2 regions of the Kitasatospora sp. NPDC036993 genome follow, and region 1 is predicted to be linked to the other one. Evidence: riboswitches for the same ligand, from Rfam matches in the RefSeq annotation. Region 1 holds a riboswitch; the other holds the start of a gene.
The links. Region 1 has a riboswitch for ZMP and ZTP ahead of ACZ7C5_RS22285 (bifunctional 5,10-methylenetetrahydrofolate dehydrogenase/5,10-methenyltetrahydrofolate cyclohydrolase). Riboswitches for the same ligand answer to the same signal wherever they lie in the genome.
Positions count from the first base shown of each region.

Region 1 (10,369 bases):
GGACCTCGGCGACCTGGAAGCCGGCGTCGAGGGCGCGCCGGGCGGCGTCGGCGAACTGGCGCACGATCTCGCCGATCTGCTCCTCGGTCAGCTCCTCCGGGGTGGTGTGGGCGGGCGAGAAGGCCTCGGCGCTGGGGCCGACCGGCGTCCAGCCGTGCTCCTCGCCGGGGGCGACCGGGCGGCCCCGGTCGACCCAGGTGCGCTCGGTGGAGCCCTTGCGGCCGGCGTGGGCGAGCTGGATCGCCGGGACGGTGCCCTGGCTCTTCAGGAAGGAGGTGATCCGGCGGAAGGCCGCGGCCTGCTCGTCGTTCCAGATGCCGAGGTCGTACGGGCTGATGCGCCCCTCGGGGCTGACCGCGGTGGCCTCCGTGATGATCAGCCCGGTGCCGCCGGCGGCGCGGGCCGCGAGGTGGGTGAAGTGCCAGTCGGTCGGGACGCCGGCCGCGTCCCCGTCCGGGACGGCGCTGTACTGGCACATCGCCGGCATCCAGATCCGGTTGGGGACGGTCAGGGCCCGCAGGGTGAGCGGGGTGAAGAGAGAGGTGCTCATGTCGGACTCCCGGTGGGGTCGGCGCCAGGACGAAGGGGCGGTCATGCAACTTTTGCAACTGCATCTACATTCGCGAACAATAGTTGCACGTGCAGAGACTTGCAAGGGTGTTCCGCCGGGACACCCTCCCACCTGCGACAATCCCCTCCATGATCGACCCCGCAGCCACCAGCACCCCGACCGCCGAAGCCACCCAGGCCGCCGAAGCCGCCGCAGCCACCCCGACCGCCCCGCTCACCGTCGCCGCCGCCGCGATCATCCGGGACGGCAGGCTCCTGGTCGTCAGCAAGCAGGCCGCCCCCGAGGTCTTCTACCTCCCCGGCGGCAAGCCCGACCCCGGTGAGGACGCCCTGGCGGCCCTGACCCGCGAACTGCGCGAGGAACTCGGCGCGGCCCCGGTCGGCCCCCGCCACCTCACCGACATCCGCGCCACCGCCGCCCTCGAAGGCGTCCCCATGCTGATGACCGTCTTCACCGCCGGCCTGGACCGCGAGCCCGCCCCCGCCGCCGAACTCGCCGACCTGCGCTGGACCGACGGCCGCGACGACACCCTGTGTCTGGCCCCCGCCGTCCGCGACCACCTGCTGCCCCTGCTGCGCGAACGCGGCGACCTGGCCTGACCGCTCCGGGCATGAGGGAACGGCCCGGGGGAGCGGGCCCGGGGTAAGCGGCGGACGGCGCCCCGTGACGCCGGACGGCGCCGCCCGGGAGAACCGGGCGGCGCCGTCGAAGCCGTACGCGGCGGTAGTGAACCGGCCGTCAGCGCGCCGTCTGCGGCACGCGCTGGGCCGGGACGGAGCCCCGGGCGGTGCGCTGGGCGGCGGCGGAGGCGGGGGCGGCGCCGAGGGCGGTGCCCCGGGTCTCCTCGGCCCACAGGGCGCAGACCAGCAGGCCCAGGGCGGTGACCCCGGCGGCGATCAGCATGGTCGGGCCGGTGCCGAGCCCGGTCAGCGACAGCGGCAGCAGGTAGGTGCCGACGGCCGCGCCGATCCGGCTGACCGAGGTGGCCACGCCCACGGCGGTGGCCCGGATCTCGGTGGGGAACAGCTCGTTGGGGTAGGTCCAGTCGAGCACGTTGGGCCCGCCGCACAGGAACGCGTACGCGCACAGCGCCAGCAGGGCGACGGCGGCCGGGGCGGTGGGCCACACGCCCAGCAGCGCGAGCGGCACGGTCATCAGCGCGAAGGACCAGATGATGACGGGCCGGCGGCCGCGGGTGTCGATCAGGCGCAGCGCCGGGTAGCAGCCGAGCAGGAAGACCAGGCTGATCAGGCCGGTGCCGAGGGTCTCCATCACGGTGCCGCCCGGCATGCCGAAGGAGGAGAGGATCTGCGGGCCGAAGGTGAGCATCGCGAACAGCGGGGCGACCTGGCACAGGAAGAACAGTCCGCAGAACAGGGTGCGGCGCCGGTAGGGCGGGGTCATCAGCAGGCGCAGTCCGGTGGGAGCGCCGCGCTCGGCCGGTTCGGGCATCAGCTCCCGGCCGTCGACCTTGACCCCGAGGTGCTTCTCGACCACGCGCACCGCGTCGCCGACCCGCCCGTTGGCGGCCAGCCAGCGCGGCGACTCCGGCGAGCCGCGGCGGATCACCAGGAACACCACGCACAGCACCGTGGAACTCGCCAGCATCCAGCGCCAGCTGCCCGGGCCGGCCAGCTCCAGGAACAGGTAGCCCACCACGTAGGCGAGCACGGAGCCGGCGTACCAGGCGATGATCTGCTGCCCGAGGAGCCGGCCGCGCTGCTTGGACGGCAGCCACTCGGCGAGCAGTGAGGTGGCGATGGGGTAGTCGGCGGCCACGGCCATGCCGAGCACGAAGCGCAGCACGGCGATCGCCCACACCGTGTCCACCCAGAAGGAGAGCACCGAGCAGGCGACCATCACGAGCAGGTCGGCGGTGTACATCACCTCCCGGCCGATCTTGTCGGTCAGCACGCCGAAGAGCGCGCCGCCGACGAACATGCCGACCAGCGCGGCGGCGCCGATCAGGCTGACCTCGGCGGTGGACAGCCCGAGCTCAGGGCGCATCCCGATCAGGGCGACGCCGACGATGCTCAGGATGTAGCCGTCGAGCAGGGGCCCGCCCGAACAGGCGAGGGCCAGCCGACGGTGGAACGCGGTATACGGGGCGTTGTCGATGGTCTGGGACATGTGCTGGGGGTCCTCCGGAGCGTACGGCGCGCACTGCGCACCGTGCGCCGGGTAGACGGCAGGGAAAGACGCCGCCCACCTCGGACGGCGCCACCGCCCGGTCACAACGGGCGACCGTCCACGGTTGCCCCGCCTCCATGGGGCCGCCACCGGGCCGAAGGTCGAGCGGATTCATGACCAAGGTCCCGAAGCGGACGGGCCGTTCGCCCGTGCCGGAACGGCGCTCGGCCAGTCCTGCCGGGGCCCTCGCCACCGGGGGCCGCCGGCGGGCGCCGGAGGTGACCCTTCTCACCACGTGGCCCCGGCGGCCCCGGAACTGTGGCCCTTCCCACAGCGGGGCCGTGTCCGTGCGTACGGGAACGATCCCGCTGTGTCACCGGCGAGGCGTCGGTCGGGGCCCACCGGTGGCGGTTCGCGAGTCCGCCGTGCAGCCCGTCGCGCGGCCCGTCCGGCGCATGACCCCGGGGCCGACGTGCTCCTCGATCCCGATCGCGCGCAAGGGGACGACACCTTCCTGTGCGGCTCGTCCCGGAGGGAGCGAACAGCACGGTGGGCAGCCGAGACGGACCGCGAGTCCAGAATCCCGGACCCCGGCGCAGCGGCCGGGCCCCGTCCGCTTCATGGCGGTACGTCAGCTTTCCCGCCGGATCCGCCCGCCGGATCCCGCCTCCTGTTCGCGGCCCGGAGCGGGCCGGTTCACCGGGCCGTGGACTGGAGGCCGTCCGTGCACGGTTGGCTTCCTGCGACCTGGGAGGACACGCCCCCGGGTTGCACCGTCCGCGGGCGAACGGCCGATCCGGCGCCCCGCACGCCGCCGGAAGACCCCAGCCCGCCGCCGTACGAGGAGAGCCCCACATGTCACCCCCACCCGCCACCACCGCGCCCGCGCCCACCGCGCCCACCGGCACCCGCACCCGCACCCGCCGGCGCGGGCTGGGCGCGCTCGCACTGGCCACCGCGCTGGCCGCCGGCCTGCCCGGCCTCGCCACCCCCGCCTGGGCCGCCCCCGCACCCGCCCCGGCCAAGGACGCGGCCAAGCCCGCCGACCCCGGCCTGGTCCTGGACCGCCCGGGCGAGTCGGTGGTCACCCGCCGCGACGTCACCCCGATCGCCCCCGGCCTGACCATGACCTCCTTCGACCGCCTCGGCGGCGCCGGCTGGATCCGCGGCAAGGTCCTCGTCGCCGACCTGGACACCAAGGGCCTGAGCGTCGACTACCTGTCCTCCGGCAAGGTGACCACCCGCCAGACCGTCACCGAGATGGCCCGCGGCGCCGGCGCCGTCGCCGCGATCAACGGCGACTACTTCGACATGAACGCCTCCGAAGCCCCCCTCGGCGTCGGCGTCTCCCGCCAGGACGGCCTGATCCAGGCCCCCGTCGAAGGCTGGAACCAGGCCGTCACCGTCGGCACCGACGGCCTGGCCCGGATGGCCCAGGTCTTCCTGGAGGGCCACGCGAGCCTGCCCGGCGGCCGCGAGGCCACCCTCACCGGCGTCAACACCTACGGCCTGCCCGCCGACGGCATCGGCGTGTTCACCCCCGCCTGGGGCGACGCCACCCGCGCCCACGTCGCGAACGGCTCCGCCGAGGTCGTCGAGGTCGAACTGCGCGACGGCAAGGTCACCGCCGTCCGCGACACCCTCGGCGCCGCCGTCCCCGAGGGCGCCACCGTCCTGGTCGGCCGCGACGCCGGCGCCCGCACCCTGCGCGACCTCAAGCCCGGCGACCAGGTCTCCGTCGGCTACCGCCCGCGCGCCTCCTTCGGCGAGGTCGCCGTCGCGGTCGGCGGCTACCAGGTCCTGGTCGCCGACGGCGTCGCCCAGCGCTCCGGCGAGAACGACGGCAACGAACTCAACGCCCGCACCGCCGTCGGCTTCTCCGCCGACAACCGCCGCATGTACCTCGTCTCCATCGACGGCCGCCAGGCCGACAGCCCCGGCATCAACCTGCCCGACCTCGCCGTCCTGATGCGTGACATGGGCGCCCACAACGCCCTCAACATGGACGGCGGCGGCTCCGCCGCCATGGCCGCCCGCCTGCCCGGCGCCGGCCAGGCCGGCACCGTCAGCAACCCCTCCGACAACGGCGGGGAACGCGCCGTCGCCAACGGCCTCGGCCTGTTCTCCACCCCCGGCTCCGGCCGGACCAAGGGCTTCCGGCTGCGCCCCGCCGAGACCGTGGACACCGCCGCCCGCGTCTTCCCCGGCCTGCACCGCACCGTGCGCGCCCTGCCCCACGACGAGGCCTACGGCGCCGTCACCGCCACAGTGCCCGCCACCGCCTGGTCCACCGCCACCGGCGCCAAGGTCACCGTCGAGGGCCGCGGCCTGGACGCCGTCGTCACCGGCCGCGAATCCGGCCCCGCCGAGGTCGCCGTCACCGCCAAGGGCGCCGACAGGTCCGTCCTGCCGCTCACCGTGCTCGGCCCCGCCGTACGCATCACCGCCGGCAACGAACCGATCGGCCTCGAAGGCACCGGCACCACCGCCGGCCTCACCGTCACCGGCTACGACGCACTCGGCCACGCCGCACCCGTCGAAGCCGCCGACGTCAAGGTCACCGGCGGCGAGGGCGTCGTCGAGGCCGGCGCCGCCGCCGACGGCACCATCACCCTCAAGGCCCTGGCCGACGGCAGGTCCGCCACCCTCAGACTGACGGTCGGCACCCTGGAGACCGCCGTCGCCGTCACCGTCGGCATGACCGAGAAGCCCTTCGCCGACTTCTCCGACGCCGCCGCCTGGAAGTCCGGCAACGACCGCGCCCCCGGCGGCTCGGTCGCCCCCGCCGCCGGCCCCGACGGCACCCACGGCCTGCGCCTGACCTACGACTTCACCCAGTCCACCGGCACCCGCGGCCAGTACGCCATCGCCCCCGAGGGCATCGTGCTGCCCGGCCAGCCCCGCTCCGTCAGCATGTGGATCGAAGGCGACGGCAACGGCGCCTGGCCGCGCGTCCAGTACCGCACCGCCGCCGGCGTCACCGCCAACCTCGACGCCCCGATGGTCACCTGGAACGGCTGGCGCAAGGTCGAATTCCCCATCCCCGCAGGCGTCCAGTACCCGCTGACCTTCCAGCGCTTCCGCCTGATGGAGACCGGCGCCGCCCGCTCCTACAGCGGCGCCCTCACCCTCGCCGACCTGCGCGTCAAGGTCGCCCCCGACGTCGAACTGCCCGTCCAGCCCAAGGTCACCGACCCCGTCGTGCTCACCCACGGCACCGTCGACGGCCGCCAGTTGCGCGTCGCCGTCATGTCCGACGCCCAGTTCATCGCCCGCAGCCCCGACAGCGACATCGTCCAGGCCGCCCGCCGCACCCTGCGCGACATCGCCGCCGCCAAGCCCGAACTGCTCGTCATCGACGGCGACTTCGTCGACGAGGCGTCCCCCGCCGACTTCGCCCTCGCCCGCAAGCTCCTCGACGAGTTCGACCAGCTCACCGGACGCACCATCCCCTGGCACTACGTGCCCGGCAACCACGAGGTGATGGGCCCCGGCACCATCGACAACTTCAAGGCCGCCTTCGGCGACACCACCCAGGTGTTCGACGTCAAGGGCACCCGCTTCGTCACCCTGAACAGCTCGCTCGGCACCCTGCGCGGCAGCGGCTTCGACCAGATCGCCACCCTGCGCAACGCCCTGGACGGCGCCGCCAAGGACCCGTCCATCACCGGCCTGCTGCTCTTCGAACACCACCCCACCCGCGACCCGCTGCCCGACCAGGGCAGCCGGCTCAGCGACCGCAAGGAAGCCGCCCTCGTCGAGCAGTGGCTCGCCGACCTCCGCACCAAGGGCAAGTCCGCCGCCATGGTCACCGGCCACGTCGGCGCCTTCCACGCCCAGAGCATCGACGGCGTCCCGCACCTGATCAACGGCAACTCCGGCAAGGGCCCCGCCTCCGAACCCGACCGCGGCGGCTTCACCGGCTGGACGATGCTCGGCATCAACCCCACCGCCGGCAAGGTCACCGACCCCTACGCCGTCACCGACGACACCTCCGCCTGGCTGCGCGCCGAGGTCCGCGCCCGCGCCGACGCCGTCGACCTCAAGGCCCCCACCGCGCTCGGCCTGCTCGAAGCCGCGCCGGTCAACGCCACCTTCACCCAGGACGGCGAGCGCACCGTGCCCGTCGCCTGGCCCGTCACCGCCCAGTGGGGCGGCACCGGCGTCCACATCGGCACCGCCGCGAGCGCCCCGCGCGGCGCCCTCGCCGCCTACGACCCGGCCACCGGCACCCTGACCGGGCTGCGCCCGGGCCGCGGCACGCTGAGCGTCACCGTCGGCGGGGTGAAGGCCGAACAGCCGCTCACCGTCGGCGCGGTGCCCGCCTGCACCACCACCGTGCGCGGCAAGCACTCCTCGCTCGCCGTCACCGCGGGCGTCACCTGCCTGGAGGGCGCGAGCATCGACGGACCGGTCCTGGTCCAGCCCGGCGCCGCCCTGATCGCGGTGGACTCCACCGTCAACGGCCCGCTCTCCGCCCGCGGCGCGAGCACCCTGGTGCTGACCGACACCACCGTCAACGGCCCCGTCGCCGTCAGCGGCACCACCGGCACCACGGCGATCCTGCGCGGCACCGTCGCCGGGCCGCTGCACGTCGCCCTGAACAAGGGCGCCACCCTGCTGGCCGGCACCACCGTGCGCGGCCCGCTGGACTGCGCCGGCAACACCCCCGACCCGGTGAACGGCGGCATCGCCAACACCGTGAACGGGCCGAAGGGCGGTCAGTGCGCCAAGTTGTGACGGATCGTCAGAAATGAACGGTCGGAAGTGAATCTCCAGTGATGCACCGCAGGCCCGGACCGCTCCTCGCGGCCCGGGCCTGCGGCCTTCCCGGAAACTTTCGAGCGGGAACCGTCCGTACGGGCTATCGTGGTCGCGGGCCGTGACTGGCGCTGAGGTGGAGAACCACCGGGGAGCGGCCTGACACCCCGTCGATGCCGTGCGCCTGGGCACCCATTGTGGAGCTCGGGAGTGGCACGTGGTGCAGACACAGCAGGCGCGGCTGATGAACGGCACGGATCTCGCCCGCCGGATCATCGAGACCAGCGCGGCAACCGCCGAGGACATCCGCCACCGCACCGGCACGTCGCCGTGCCTGGCGACCGTCCTGGTGGGGGAGGACCCGGCCTCGGTCACCTACGTCCGGATGAAGCAGGCCCGTTGCGCGAAGGCCGGCATCCGCTCGCGGCATGTCGCCCTCCCCGCCTCGGTGAGCACCGCCGGGCTGGTGGAGGCCGTCACCGAGTTGTCCGAGGACCCGGACGTGCACGGCATCCTGCTCCAACACCCGGTCGGGCCGCACCTCGACGAGCGCGCCGCGTTCGAGGCGATCGCCCCCGGCAAGGACGTCGACGGGGTCACCACGCACTCCTTCGCCGCGACGGCCTTCGGACTGCCCGGCTTCGTCTCCTGCACGCCCGGAGGGATCATGCGCCTGCTGGACGAATACGACGTCGACCTCACCGGCAAGCACGCCGTCGTGGTGGGACGCAGCCCCATCCTCGGCAAGCCCGCCGGCCTGCTCCTGCTCGGACGGGACGCCACCGTCACCTACTGCCACTCCCGCACCGTCGGCCTGCCCGCGATCGTGCGCGAGGCCGACGTCCTGGTCGCCGCCGTCGGCCTCCCGCGCTTCATCGAGGGGGCGGACGTCAAGCCCGGCGCCGTGGTGGTCGACGCGGGCTACAACCCGGGCAACGTCGGGGACGTCGACTTCGGGACCGCCCGCCATCGGGCGAGCCTGATCACCCCCGTGCCCGGCGGCGTCGGCCCGATGACCATCGCCGTCCTCCTCGCCCAGACCGTCGAGGCCGCCGCACGCCAACTCGCCCTGCCTGCACCGGCCCCCGCTCCCTCCAGGCCCTGACGCTCCGCCCCGCCCCCGGTTCACTCCGTCACGGGCAGGCACTCCGCGAGCAGGCCGACGATGTCGCGCCACGCCCGCCGCGCGTGCAGCGGGTGGTGGCCGACGCCGGGCAGCACCTCCTGGTCGACCATCGGGTGGTGGAAGGCGTGCAGCGCGCCGCCGTAGACCACCAGGCGCCAGTCGACGCCCGCGTCCTGCATCTCGGCGGCGAAGGCCTCCCGCTGCGCGGGCGGCATGATCGGATCCTCCGACCCGACCCCGGCCCACACCGGGCAGCGGATGCGCGCCGCCTCGCCCGGGCGGCCCGTGGTCACCGCGTTGACCGTCCCGATCGCCCGCAGGTCGACCCCGTCGCGCCCGAGTTCCAGCACGACGGCGCCCCCGGTGCCGTAGCCGATGCCGGCGATCCGCTCGGGGTCGGTCCGGGGCTCGGCCCGCAGCACGTCCAGTGCCGCATGGCCGATGTCCCGCAGCCGCTCGGGGGCGGCGAGCAGCGGGAGCACGTGCGCCAGCATCTCCTGCGGATCGGTGAACCAGCGCCCGCCGTTGATGTCGAACGCCAGCGCCACGTACCCCAGTTCGGCGAGGGCGTCGGCGCGGCGGCGCTGGAAGTCGTTCAGGCCAGGACCCTCGGGCCCGACCAGCACCGCGGGCCCGCGGCCGCTCCCGGCGGGCAGCGCGAGGTGCCCGACCATCGTCAGTCCGTCGGCGGGGTACTCGACCGTGCGTGTGGTGACCGTCGTCATGTCACCGGACTGTAGTGGCGGTTGGGGTCCATGCGGGCCCGCCTTGGCTGTCGGCAGAGCGGCGGGCCGTGGCGCCGTACGCCGCGGCTGCCCACGCAAACGGGAGGGCCGACCGCCAGTTGTGTCACCGGTGGGTACATCCGGTCGCATCTTCGGCATGCTGACCGCACACGTGATCCGGATACGGCAAGGGAGATGGCCATGCGTCGAATCGCGGCTCTGGGTACGGGGGCGGCACTGCTGGTGGCCGCCGGTGTGATGGCGGCGCCGGGGGCGGCGGCGACCTCGTACTGCAGCACCACCCAGGGGACGAACTGGGGGTCGGTGAGCTGCCAGACCACCGCCACGAAGAACCACTGGCAGCTGGTGCTGGTCTGCAACAACGACAACGTCAAGGGCAACCAGACGACGGTCCTCGGCTCCTGGCACATGGGCAACGGGACCGACACCCTCTACTGTCCGACCGGCTACAGCACGGCCTACACCAAGGTGAACAACGACAACTGACCTTCCGGGCAAGGGTGTTCGGCCCCCAACATCGAAGGCGGGGGCCGACACCCTGCCCGCGGTGCCGTGTCCTACGTGGCCTTGTGGTTCTTGACGAGGTCCTGGACGGACTTGGGGACGGGGGTGCCCTGCTTGACGCGCTTGTCGGGGACGGGGTCGCCGTAGGTCTGGTGCAGGGCGAGGACACCGCCCCAGGCGTTGGGGTAGTCCCAGTCCCGCTGGGTTTCGTGTTCGGGCCCGTCGGGGTGGGTCGCCAGTTTGGCGTGAACGGTCGTGCCCTCCTCACCGAGGTCGACGGAGAGGACTCCGGTGGTGGGGCTGTGCTGCCCGTCCGTGTTCAGGTCCTTGTCGTCGATGGGGCGCAGCTCGCTCCAGCGCCCGGGGATGATCTGGTCGCTCAGCGCTTGGAAGGCCTTCGCGCGCTCGGAGGGGCCGACCTTCCTGGCGACGCCGTTGACGACGACGGAGCGGTAGTTGAGGGAGGTGCTGATGGCCGCGCGTCCGACGACGAGGCCGTCGACGAGGGTGACGGCCAGGCTGACGGACACG
Region 1 covers NZ_JBVJRP010000010.1:140,919-151,287, reverse strand. Annotated here, with positions in the region: gene ACZ7C5_RS22305 (NADH:flavin oxidoreductase/NADH oxidase) at 1-550, opposite strand, end outside; gene ACZ7C5_RS22300 (NUDIX hydrolase) at 700-1,170, shown strand; gene ACZ7C5_RS22295 (MFS transporter) at 1,310-2,701, opposite strand; gene ACZ7C5_RS22290 (phosphodiester glycosidase family protein) at 3,557-7,441, shown strand; ZMP/ZTP riboswitch at 7,574-7,659, shown strand; gene ACZ7C5_RS22285 (bifunctional 5,10-methylenetetrahydrofolate dehydrogenase/5,10-methenyltetrahydrofolate cyclohydrolase) at 7,707-8,567, shown strand; gene ACZ7C5_RS22280 (dienelactone hydrolase family protein) at 8,588-9,313, opposite strand; gene ACZ7C5_RS22275 (hypothetical protein) at 9,515-9,820, shown strand; gene ACZ7C5_RS22270 (pyridoxamine 5'-phosphate oxidase family protein) at 9,892-10,369, opposite strand, start outside.

Region 2 (10,369 bases), on a different contig from region 1:
GTCGAGGACCTGCCGCTGGACGCGGGCGTCCAGGGCGGTGGTCGGCTCGTCCGCGATCAGCACCTGAGGGTCGTTCATCAGGGCCATCGCGATCATCACCCGCTGGCGCATGCCGCCGGAGAACTGGTGCGGGTAGTCGCGCGTCCTGGCCGCAGGGATGCCGACCCGGTCGAGCATCTCGCCCGCCCGCCGGCCCGCCTCGGCACGGCCCGCCCCCGGGTGGTGCAGCCGGTACATCTCGGCGAGTTGGGAGCCCACGCCGTGGAAGGGGCTGAGCGAGGTGAGCGCGTCCTGGAAGACCAGCGCGGCCTTTCCGCCCCGCACCCCGCGCAGCGCGGACTCCTCGGCGCCGGCCAACTCCTGTCCGTCCAGTCGGATCGAGCCGGTCACGGTGGTGGTGCGCGGGTCGTGCAGGCCGAGGACGGCGAGTCCGACGGTGGACTTGCCGGAGCCCGACTCGCCGACCAGGCCCAGGACTTCACCGGGGGCGAGGTCGAAGGAGAGGCCGCGGACGGCGGTCACCGGAGCGCCGCCGCGCGGGTCGGCGAAGGTGACGGTGAGGTCGCGGACGCTCAGCACCGGCTCGGTGCCCCGCCGGACGGCGCCGGCGTCGGTGGCCTTGAGGGTCCCCGGAACAGTGGAATTCATCGAAGGGCTCCCCATCAGCTCAGCCGGACACGCGGGTCGAGCCAGGCCACCGCGAGGTCGGCCAGCGCGACGAACAGCACCATGAAGCAGGCGGCCAGCAGCACCGCGCCGACCACCGCGGGCAGGTCCTGCCCGGCGACGGCCTCCACGGCGAAGCGCCCGACCCCGTTCAGCCCGAACACCGACTCGGTGATCACGGCCCCGCCGAGCAGCACCCCGGCCTCCAGCCCGATCAGCTGCACCAGCGGCCCGGCGGCGCCGCGCGAGGTGTACTTGAGGTGGGCGCGCAGCCGCCCGAGGCCCTTGCCGCGAGCCGTGCGGACGTACTCCTCGTTCATCGTCTCCAGCAGCTGCGAGCGCGAAAGCCGGGCGAACACCGCCGAGTTGACGAAGCCGAGGACGACCCAGGGGAGCAGCATCCCGCCGGCCCAGGCGAGCGGGTCATCGGCCGGCGGGGTGTAGGAGGGCAGCGGCAGCAGCCCGGTGGAGTACACCAGCAGCCACTGCGCGACGTACCCGAGGAAGTAGATCTGCACGCTGGCGCCGACCAGGGTGAAGCCGGACAGCAGCCGGTCGGTCCGCCGTCCGTGCCGCAACGCGGAGACGAACCCGGTGCCGAGGCCGAACACCAGCAGGACGGCGAGCGCCCCCGCGGTCAGCGAGAGGGTGACCGGCAGGTGGTCGGCCAGCGCCTCGCTGACCGGCTGGTGCAGCCGGTAGGAGTAGCCGAGGCAGGGGGCGTCGCAGTGGATGGTCGAGCCGTCCACGTCGCCGATGTCCCGCCCGGCGACCACCCCGGCCAGGTAGTCGGTGTACTGGGTGAGCAGCGGTTGGTCCAGGCCCATGCTCTGGCGCACCGCCGCGACCTGCCCGCTGTCGCAGCGCGGGCCGCAGGCGGCGCGGGCCGGGTCGGCGGGCGCGGCGTAGAAGAGGGCGAAGGCGGCGGCGGAGACCGCGACCAGGACCGCGAGGGCCTGGGCGGTCCGCCGCAGGACGAAGGAGAGCATGGCCGATCCGGGGTCGACGTGACGGGGGAGGGAAGGGACGGGGAGAGGACGGGGAGGGAGGGGACGGGAGGCGGGGACGGCCCGCCCCGCCGGTGCGGCGAGGCGGGCCACCCGGCCTCAGGACTTCAGGTACAGCCAGGCCAGCGAGACGGTCCCGTAGATCGGGTGGATGAACGCCCCGCCGACGTTGCCGCCGCGCAGCTGGTTGACCGTCGGGTAGGCGTACGGCAGCACCGGCAGGTCCTTCATCACGGTCTGCTCCAGCGCGTACAGCTCCTTGGCCTTGGCGCGCGGTTCGCCGATCTGGTTGATCCGGTCGATCTCCTTGTCGACCGCGGGGTTGCGGTAGCGGGCGGAGTTGATGTCGCTGCCGGCCCGGCCGTCGAAGGAGAACGGGATCAGCGTGGACGGGGTCGGCCAGTCGACCGAGCTGGTCTCCTCGAACAGGTCGTACGGGGAGTCGGGGCGGTGCACCTCGTCCAGGAAGGCCTTGGGGTCGACCGGCTTGGGCACGACGGTGATGCCGGCCTTGCCGAAGCCCTCGACCAGCACCTGGGCGACGCGCTGCCCGGTCGGGGTGTTCCGGTACGCGTAGGTCAGGCTCCCGGGCGCCTGCTTGGCCTTGCCGAGCGCGGCCTTGGCGGCCTCCGGGTCGCCCTCGGGCCTGACCGGGTCGAGGTCGTACTTCTGCCAGTCGATCAGCGCGGGCGAGCTGAGCGTGGTCGCCAGCTCGCCGGTCCTGGCGCCGCCCTGGACCTGGCGGGCCTGCTGGCGCGGGTAGGCCAGGTGGAGCGCCCTGCGGACCTCGACGTCCGGCACCCGCTCGTTGTTGATCATCAGCTGGGTGACGAAGGCGCCCTGCCGGCCGGAGACCACCAGCTCCCTGGCCTTCGGGTCGGTGTCGGCGGTCTGGTACAGCTCGGCGGAGAGGGTGTCGGAGGCGGTGGTGGCGTTGGCGCCGCCGTCCCGGCCGGAGAGGATCTCCTGGTTGAGGTTGAGCGCCTCCTTGCCGTACGTGAAGACGAACTTCTCCGGGTACTGGCTGCGGATCGGGTCGGTCTCGGGCTTCCAGGCCGGATTGCGCTCCAGCACCATCCGGGTGTTCTGGACGTGCTCGGCGATCCGGTACGGGCCGGTCGCGAACGGCAGCCGGTCGTAGTCCGTCCCGGTGTCCTTGTCCCGGCGCACCGGCGAGGAGGAGGACTGCGCGGCCATGTACGGGACGTCGGCCTGCGGCTGCGGGAAGTGGAAGACGATGGTGCGCTCGTCCGGCGTCTCGATCGCGTCCAGGTCGCCGGCCTGCGGGCCCGCGTACTTGGCGCGCGCCGCCTCGTAGCCGGCCTCGCCGGTGAGCCACTGCGGCCAGTACGGCGGGCCGACCTCGTAGCCCTTGCCGAAGGTGCGCTCGATGCCGTACTTGACGTCCTGGGAGGTGATCGGCTGCCCGTCCTCCCAGGCGACGCCCTGCTTGAGCCGGTACGTCCAGGTGCGTCCGCCGTCGGCGGGGGTGCCGGTGTCGGTGGCCAGGTCGCCGACCAGCCTGGCCTTGCCGTCCACGACCTGGTACTGGGTCAGCTGGCGGCCCCAGAGCAGCGAGGCGTTGTAGGTGGCGCCCGCGTAGACCTTCTGCGGGTCCAGGTGGCGGAACTCGACGCTGTTGTACACGTTCACGGTGCCGCCCGCCCGGGCGCCGGGCACGGCCGGGGCCGGTCCGGCGCTCTCCTGCTCGCTGCCGAGCACGGCGGTCAGCGGGGAGGTCTCCTTGGCGGAGGCCCCGGCGGTGCCGGAGCCGGTGGTGCTGCCCGCGCCGGCCGAGCAGGAGGTCGCCAGCAGGGCGGTGGCGATGACGGCGAGGGACGGTCTGGTCCAGCGCATGGCGAATCTCTCCTTGCCCCGGCGGATCATGCCGGGACGGGCTCGGGTTGACGGATGTCTCGGGTTGACGGATGTGAGGGGGTGGTCGATGGGGCCCGGCAGGCACCGGTGCTCCGGTGCGCGGGCCGCGTCGGCTCAGCGGGCGCCGAGCGGGCTCAGCGCGCTCCGGTGCGCGGGTCGAGCGCGTCCCGGACGGCGTCGCCGAGCAGGTTGAAGGCGACGACGAACAGCAGCAGTGCCACCCCGGGGAACACCATGTAGGTGGGGTCGGCCTGGAAGACCTCGGAGCCGCGCGCGATCATCCGCCCCCAGTCGGGGACGGGTTCGGTGATGCCGACGCCGAGGAAGGACAGCGCGGCCTCGGAGGCGACGAAGGTCGGCACCGCCATGGTGGCGTGCACCAGCAGCTGCGAGCGAACATTCGGCAGGAGTTCGTGGACGACGACATGGAACCGGCTCGCACCCTGGGCCCGGGCGGACTGCACGAAATCCCTTTCCCGGAGCGATCGGACGGTGGCCCGCAGGGAAAGTGCGAGCGGAATCCAGCCGAACGCCGAGAAAACCAGGATCAGCACCAGGAACTGCATCCACTCCGGTTCCGCGGTGCCCGGGTCGACCAGCCGGGACTGGATCACCGGGCTGAGCGCGAGCAGCAGGAGCAGGGTCGGAAAGGCCAGCAGCACATTGGCGAGGAATCCGAACAGCCGGTCCGTGATCCCGCCGAGGTAGCCGACCGCCACGCCGGCCAGCACGCCCAGCGTGGTGGTCACCGCGGCGGACGCGAAGGCGATCAGCAGCGAGGTGCGGATGCCGTACAGCAGCTGGGTGAACACGTCCCGGCCGAGGCCGGGCTCCAGGCCGAACCAGAAGTCGCCGGAGATCCCGCCGTTCGGCAGCATCGGCAGGCCGCCGTCGCTGAGCAGGCCGGGGACGTCCTGGCCGTAGTGGTCGACCGGGTTCTTCCCGTACAGCGCGGCGACCAGCGGGGCGCCGAGGGCGAGCAGCAGGAACAGCACCACCACGGCCAGGGCGGTGGCGCCGACCCGGTCCCGCAGGATCCGGCGGAGCAGGCCGTGGGCGGCGGGCGCGGGCCCGGCCGCGGGTGCTGGGACCGTGTCGACCACTGCCATGAGGCGTAACCCCCGAATTCTCCGCCGCCCCATGGGTGAGGGTGCGCTGGTGTGCATTTCCGGTACGGCCTCCGGGGGTTTCCCGGCGGCCGTTCGAGCGACATTGGATCGGATGCGTCCGAGGTTCCGCAAATCACCCGCGGAGGACGTTCGGGTATTTCCCGCCGAATCGTTTCGGGAAATGTGGCGGCTTCATTTCGCTGAAACACTGGCGTTGCAAAACAACGGGCATACCAGAGCAAACCGGACGGGGTGTTCCGCATTCTGAGACCTCCGCCACAGTCCGTCCCGGGTTGGTACGATCCGGGTGGGCCGCAACTGGCGCGCAGGGATGGAATCAACCATCGGGAAGCGGCCCCGTGAATCCTCACGTGCACGTTGCCGAGCGCCTGGGCCCCCGTATCCCCACCAGGAGACCGCCTTGGCCCAGCAGCAGCCCCACACCGCCGCCTCCGTCGCCGCCGACACCGCCTTCCGCAGCGCCCTCGACGTGGTCGCCGGCGTAGAACCGCGGATCGCCGCCGCCATCGGCCGCGAACTGACCGACCAGCGCGCCTCGCTCAAGCTGATCGCCAGCGAGAACTACGCCTCCCCGGCAGTCCTGCTCACCATGGGCAACTGGCTCAGCGACAAGTACGCCGAGGGCACCGTCGGACGCCGCTTCTACGCGGGCTGCCGCAACGTCGACACCGTCGAGGGCATCGCCGCCGAGCACGCCCGCGAGCTGTTCGGCGCCGACCACGCCTACGTCCAGCCGCACTCCGGCATCGACGCCAACCTCACCGCCTTCTGGGCCGTCCTCTCCCAGCGGGTCGAGAGCCCGGCCCTGGAGCGCGCCGCGGTGCGCAACGTCAACGACCTCACCGAGCAGGACTGGGCGCGGCTGCGCCAGGAGCTCGGCAACCAGCGCATGCTCGGCATGTCCCTGGACACCGGCGGCCACCTCACCCACGGCTTCCGGCCCAACATCTCGGGCAAGATGTTCGAGCAGCGCAGCTACGGCACCGACCCGGCCACCGGCCTGATCGACTACGACGCGCTGCGCGAGACCGCCCGCGAGTTCCGCCCGCTGATCATCGTGGCCGGCTACTCCGCCTACCCGCGGCTCGTCGACTTCCGCCGGATGCGCGAGATCGCGGACGAGGTCGGCGCCACCCTCATGGTCGACATGGCGCACTTCGCCGGCCTGGTCGCGGGCAAGGTGCTCACCGGTGACCACGACCCGGTCCCGCACGCCCACATCGTCACCACCACCACCCACAAGTCCCTGCGCGGCCCGCGCGGCGGCATGGTGCTGTGCCGTTCCGAGCTGGCCGAGCACGTCGACCGCGGCTGCCCGCTGGTGCTCGGCGGCCCGCTCTCGCACGTCATGGCCGCCAAGGCGGTCGCCCTCGCGGAGGCCCGCCGCCCCGAGTTCCAGGTCTACGCCCGCGCCGTCGTCGACAACGCCAGGGCGCTCGCCGAGGGACTGCTGCGCCGCGGCGGCAAGCTGGTCACCGGCGGCACCGACAACCACCTGGTCCTCGCCGACGTCTCCGGCTACGGCCTGACCGGCCGCCAGGCCGAGGCGGCGCTGCTCGACTCGGGCATCGTCACCAACCGCAACTCCGTCCCGCAGGACCCGAACGGCGCCTGGTACACCTCGGGCGTCCGTCTCGGCACCCCGGCCCTCACCACCCGCGGCCTCGGCACCGCCGAGATGGACGAGATCGCCGACCTGATCCACACCGTCCTGCGCGCCACCACCCCCGCCACCACCGGGAAGGGCGCCCCCTCCAAGGCGGCCTACTCCCTGGACGCGGCCCTCCGTGACGCCACCGCCAAGCGGGCCGCCGACCTGCTCGCCCCGTACCCGCTCTACCCGGGCGTCGACCTGGTCTGACGGCCCGCCGGAAGCCGCCGGGGCCCGCACGCAGGCGGCACGCGGACCGCCGGGGCCCGGCCACCGCCGCCCGCGGCCGGCACGGCGGCGCACAGGCCGCCCGGGGCCGTCGAACCTCCGCTCGACGGCCCCGGGTGCCGGGCCGGCGGTCCTTCCCGCCGCCCCCTCACCCGGCCCGATTCCGCTAGTACTGCAGGGACTTGTACTGGAGGAACTCCTCCAGCCCGTGGCGGCCCAGCTCCCGGCCGAGCCCCGAGCTCTTGTAGCCGCCGAAGGGCGCGAGCGGGTTGAAGCGGCCGCCGTTGAGGTCGACCTGGCCGGTGTCGAGGCGGCGCGCGAAGGCGGCGGCGGTGTCGGTGTCACGGGCCCAGACGCCACCGGACAGGCCGTACGGGGTGCCGTTGGCCAGCTCGGCGGCGTGGTCCTCGTCCCGGTAGCGGAGGATCGCCAGGACCGGGCCGAACACCTCCTCCTGGGCGACCGTCATCTCCGGGGTCACGTCGGCGAGCACGGTCGGGCGGACGTAGTAGCCGGTGGGCAGCTCGGCGACCGGCTCCGAGCCGCCGACGACCAGCCGGGCGCCCTCGGCCAGCGCGCCGTCGATGTAGCCGCGCACCCGGGCCAGCTGCCTGGCGTTGACCAGCGGGCCGATCCGGGTCTGCGGGTCGGCCGGGTCGCCGGGGCGGTACCGGGCGGCCGCCTCCTCGGCCCTGGCGACCGCCTCCTCGTACTGGTCCTCGTGCACCAGCAGCCGGGTCAGCGCGCTACAGGTCTGGCCCGAGTTGGCGAAGACGTTGGCGACGTTCACCTTGACCGCGCGGGCCAGGTCGGCGCCCGGCAGCACCACGTTGGCCGACTTGCCGCCGAGTTCCAGGGAGACCCGCTTCAGCCCCCGGCCCGCCGTCTCGGCGACCTGCCGCCCGACGGCGGTGGAGCCGGTGAACGAGACCACGTCCACCTCCGGGTGCCCGACGAGCGCCGCGCCCGCCACCGCTCCGGTGCCGGTCACCAGGTTGAACACGCCCGCGGGGAACCCGGCCTCGTGCACCAGCCGGGCGAACAGCCGGGCCACCAGCGGGGTGTCCTCGGCCGGCTTGAGGACCACCGGGCAGCCGGCCGCCAGCGCGGGGACGGCCTTGGCCACGATCTGGTGCAGCGGGTAGTTCCACGGTGTGACCGCCGCGACCACGCCGGCCGGCTCGGCGTGCACCACCGAGTTGCCGATCCGCTCCTCGAACGGGTGGTCGGCGAGCAGGGCCAGGCAGGAGGTCGCCACGGCGAGCGGCAGCCCGGCGTGCACGGCCCCGGCGAAGCCGACCGGAGCGCCCAGCTCGGCGACGACCGTCTCGATGATCTCGCCCTGGGCGGCGGCGATCCCGTCCCGGAGCCGGGTCAGCAGCGCGAGCCGCTCCTCGCGGGTGGTCGCGCCCCAGTCGCGGGCCGCCCGGCGGGCCGCCGTCACCGCGGCGTCGACGTCGGCCGGGCCGCCGGCCGGCACCGTGGCCAGCACCTGCTCGGTCGCCGGGTTCAGCACGGGTACCGACCCGGTGTCCCCGGAAGGCCGCCATTCGCCGTCGATGTACTGGTCGCTGTACTCCGCGTACTGCCGCACCGATCGTCCTCTCATCCGCTCAGCCGCCTTTAACTAGCAGCGCTAGTCGAAGGTCAGTCAATGCGGCGCGGGCGGCCGCGCGCAAGAGTCAATCCCGACCGGCGGACCTGACGGTTACTTCGGAGCGAACCGCGCGGTGTACTCGTCGAACGGCTCGATGCCCACCTCCGCGCGCCGCTCGTCCAGCCGCTCCGGGTCCTCGCACGGCCACGGCACCGGGCGGCCGTCCGCCACCGCGCCGATCTGCGTCCCGTAGCGCTGCTCCCGGCCCTCGTTGACCGCCAGCCGGTCCCGGAGGAACGCCAGGTCACGGGCGCTCGCCTCACCCCGGGCGACCGCCTCGCCCAGCAGCGCCGCCGCTCGCCGCTGGACGTCGAGCTGCCGGTCCGCGTGCTGCGCGACCAGCCACGCCGCCCGGGCGGCCTCGGCGCCGAGCGTGCGCTCGGTCGGCCAGCCGTGCTCCGCCATGATCTCCGCGAGCCGGTCTCCGTGCCGGGCGGTGAGCCGCCGCCAGGCCGCCTGTTCGGCCAGGTCGGGGCTGTTCGCCAGCAGGGCGGCCGCGCCGTCCTCGGCCATCATCCCGACCAGCTCCTCGGCCAACGCCGACCCGGGCCCGCCGTCCTGCCGATCCGCTCCTCGCGCCATGCCGAGCCACTCCTCGCGTCCGGGCCCTCCCTGCCGAGGACCGCCCGCCACCACGGTAGGCGCGGAGCCCACGACGAAGATCATCCCCGGGGACGGTGACCAGGGGGCGACCTCCACGGCAGAATGGACGCACGGCGGGAACGGAGCGAGGTTCGTGCCCGCCGCGGACGCCGAAGGGCCGGTCGGAGGATTCCGACCGGCCCTTCACCATGCAGTGCGGCGCGACGCTCAGACCCGCGAGGGCTCCGTGGCGGAGGCCGTCGTGGCGGCCTCGGCCTCCAGCTCCTCGCGGACCGCGGCCAGCGAGGGGTTGGCCCAGGCGCTGGCGACGCCCCAGCGGTAGAACGCGAGCCCGATCGCGGCGACGATCAGCAGGTCCCAGCCCCCCGGCAGGTACCCGTGCCCGCCGAAGTCGGAACTGCCCGCCCAGGAGACCCCGGCCATCACGAACAGGTAGGCGACCATCCAGGCGCCCGCCTTCAGGTGCGGCTTGAGCTCGGCGAACGACTTGCGCAGCTCGTACCAGGCCCAGATCGGCAGACCGGCGGCCATCAGCAGGATGACCTTGCCGGTGAGCGGCCAGCGGGCCCAGTAGAGCACCAGCGAGCCGAAGACCATCGCGACCGGGGCGATCACCGGCATGGCGCGCAGCCGGACCGGCCGGGGGAGGTCCGGGGCCAGGCGGCGCAGCGCCATCACGGCGACCGGTCCTGTGACGTACGAGATCACGGTGGCCACCGAGACGATCTCGGCCAGCGAGCCCCAGCCGCGGAAGACCGCGAGGAACAGGAAGGCGACGACCAGGTTGAGCACCAGCGCCGGGCGCGGGATGCCGGTCTTGGCGTCGACCCTGCCGAAGATCTTCGGCAGGTGGCCGTTCTCCTGCACGCCGTGGATCATGCGCGAGGTGGTGGCGGCGTAGATCATGCCGGTGCCGGACGGCGAGATGAAGGCGTCCGCGTACAGCGTGATCGCCAGCCAGTTGAGGCCCCAGGCGATGGCCAGGTCGGCCAGCGGCGAGGTGTAGGAGAGGTTGCTCCAGCCGTTCGCCAGGTCGCCGGCGGGGATGGCGCCGAGGAACGCGATCTGCAGCGCGACGTAGATCACCAGGGCGATCAGGATCGAGCCGATGACGGCCTTCGGCAGCGACTTGCCGGGGTTCCTGGCCTCGCCGGCCAGGTTGAGCGGGGACTGGAAGCCGTTGAAGGCCCAGACGATCCCGGAGACCGCGACGGCGGTGAACACCGCGCTCCAGCCGTTCGGCGCGAAGCCGCCGTGGTCGGTGAAGTGGGCGGTGTCGAAGTGCGCGAAGAGCAGCGCACCGGCCGTCAGCGTCGGGACGACGACCTTGAAGACGGTGATCGCCGTGTTGGTCTTGGCGAACAGCGTGATCGCGAACCAGTTGAGGGCGAAGTAGACGAGCAGCAGCACACTGGCGAGCGCCACGCCGCTGAGGGTCAGCTCCTTGCCGTCGTACAGCCCCTGTGCCCAGCCGAAGTGCCAGGAGCTCATGTACTGGACGGAGGCGGTGGCCTCACCCGGGATGACCGAGACGATGGCGATCCAGTTG
Region 2 covers NZ_JBVJRP010000002.1:77,312-87,680, reverse strand. Annotated here, with positions in the region: gene ACZ7C5_RS03825 (dipeptide ABC transporter ATP-binding protein) at 1-648, opposite strand, end outside; gene ACZ7C5_RS03820 (ABC transporter permease) at 663-1,655, opposite strand; gene ACZ7C5_RS03815 (ABC transporter substrate-binding protein) at 1,773-3,530, opposite strand; gene ACZ7C5_RS03810 (ABC transporter permease) at 3,686-4,660, opposite strand; ZMP/ZTP riboswitch at 4,965-5,062, shown strand; gene ACZ7C5_RS03805 (glycine hydroxymethyltransferase) at 5,082-6,542, shown strand; gene ACZ7C5_RS03800 (aldehyde dehydrogenase family protein) at 6,727-8,169, opposite strand; gene ACZ7C5_RS03795 (DUF6624 domain-containing protein) at 8,269-8,799, opposite strand; gene ACZ7C5_RS03790 (APC family permease) at 9,028-10,369, opposite strand, start outside.
Region 2: another riboswitch for ZMP and ZTP. It lies ahead of ACZ7C5_RS03805 (glycine hydroxymethyltransferase); the one in region 1 lies ahead of ACZ7C5_RS22285 (bifunctional 5,10-methylenetetrahydrofolate dehydrogenase/5,10-methenyltetrahydrofolate cyclohydrolase).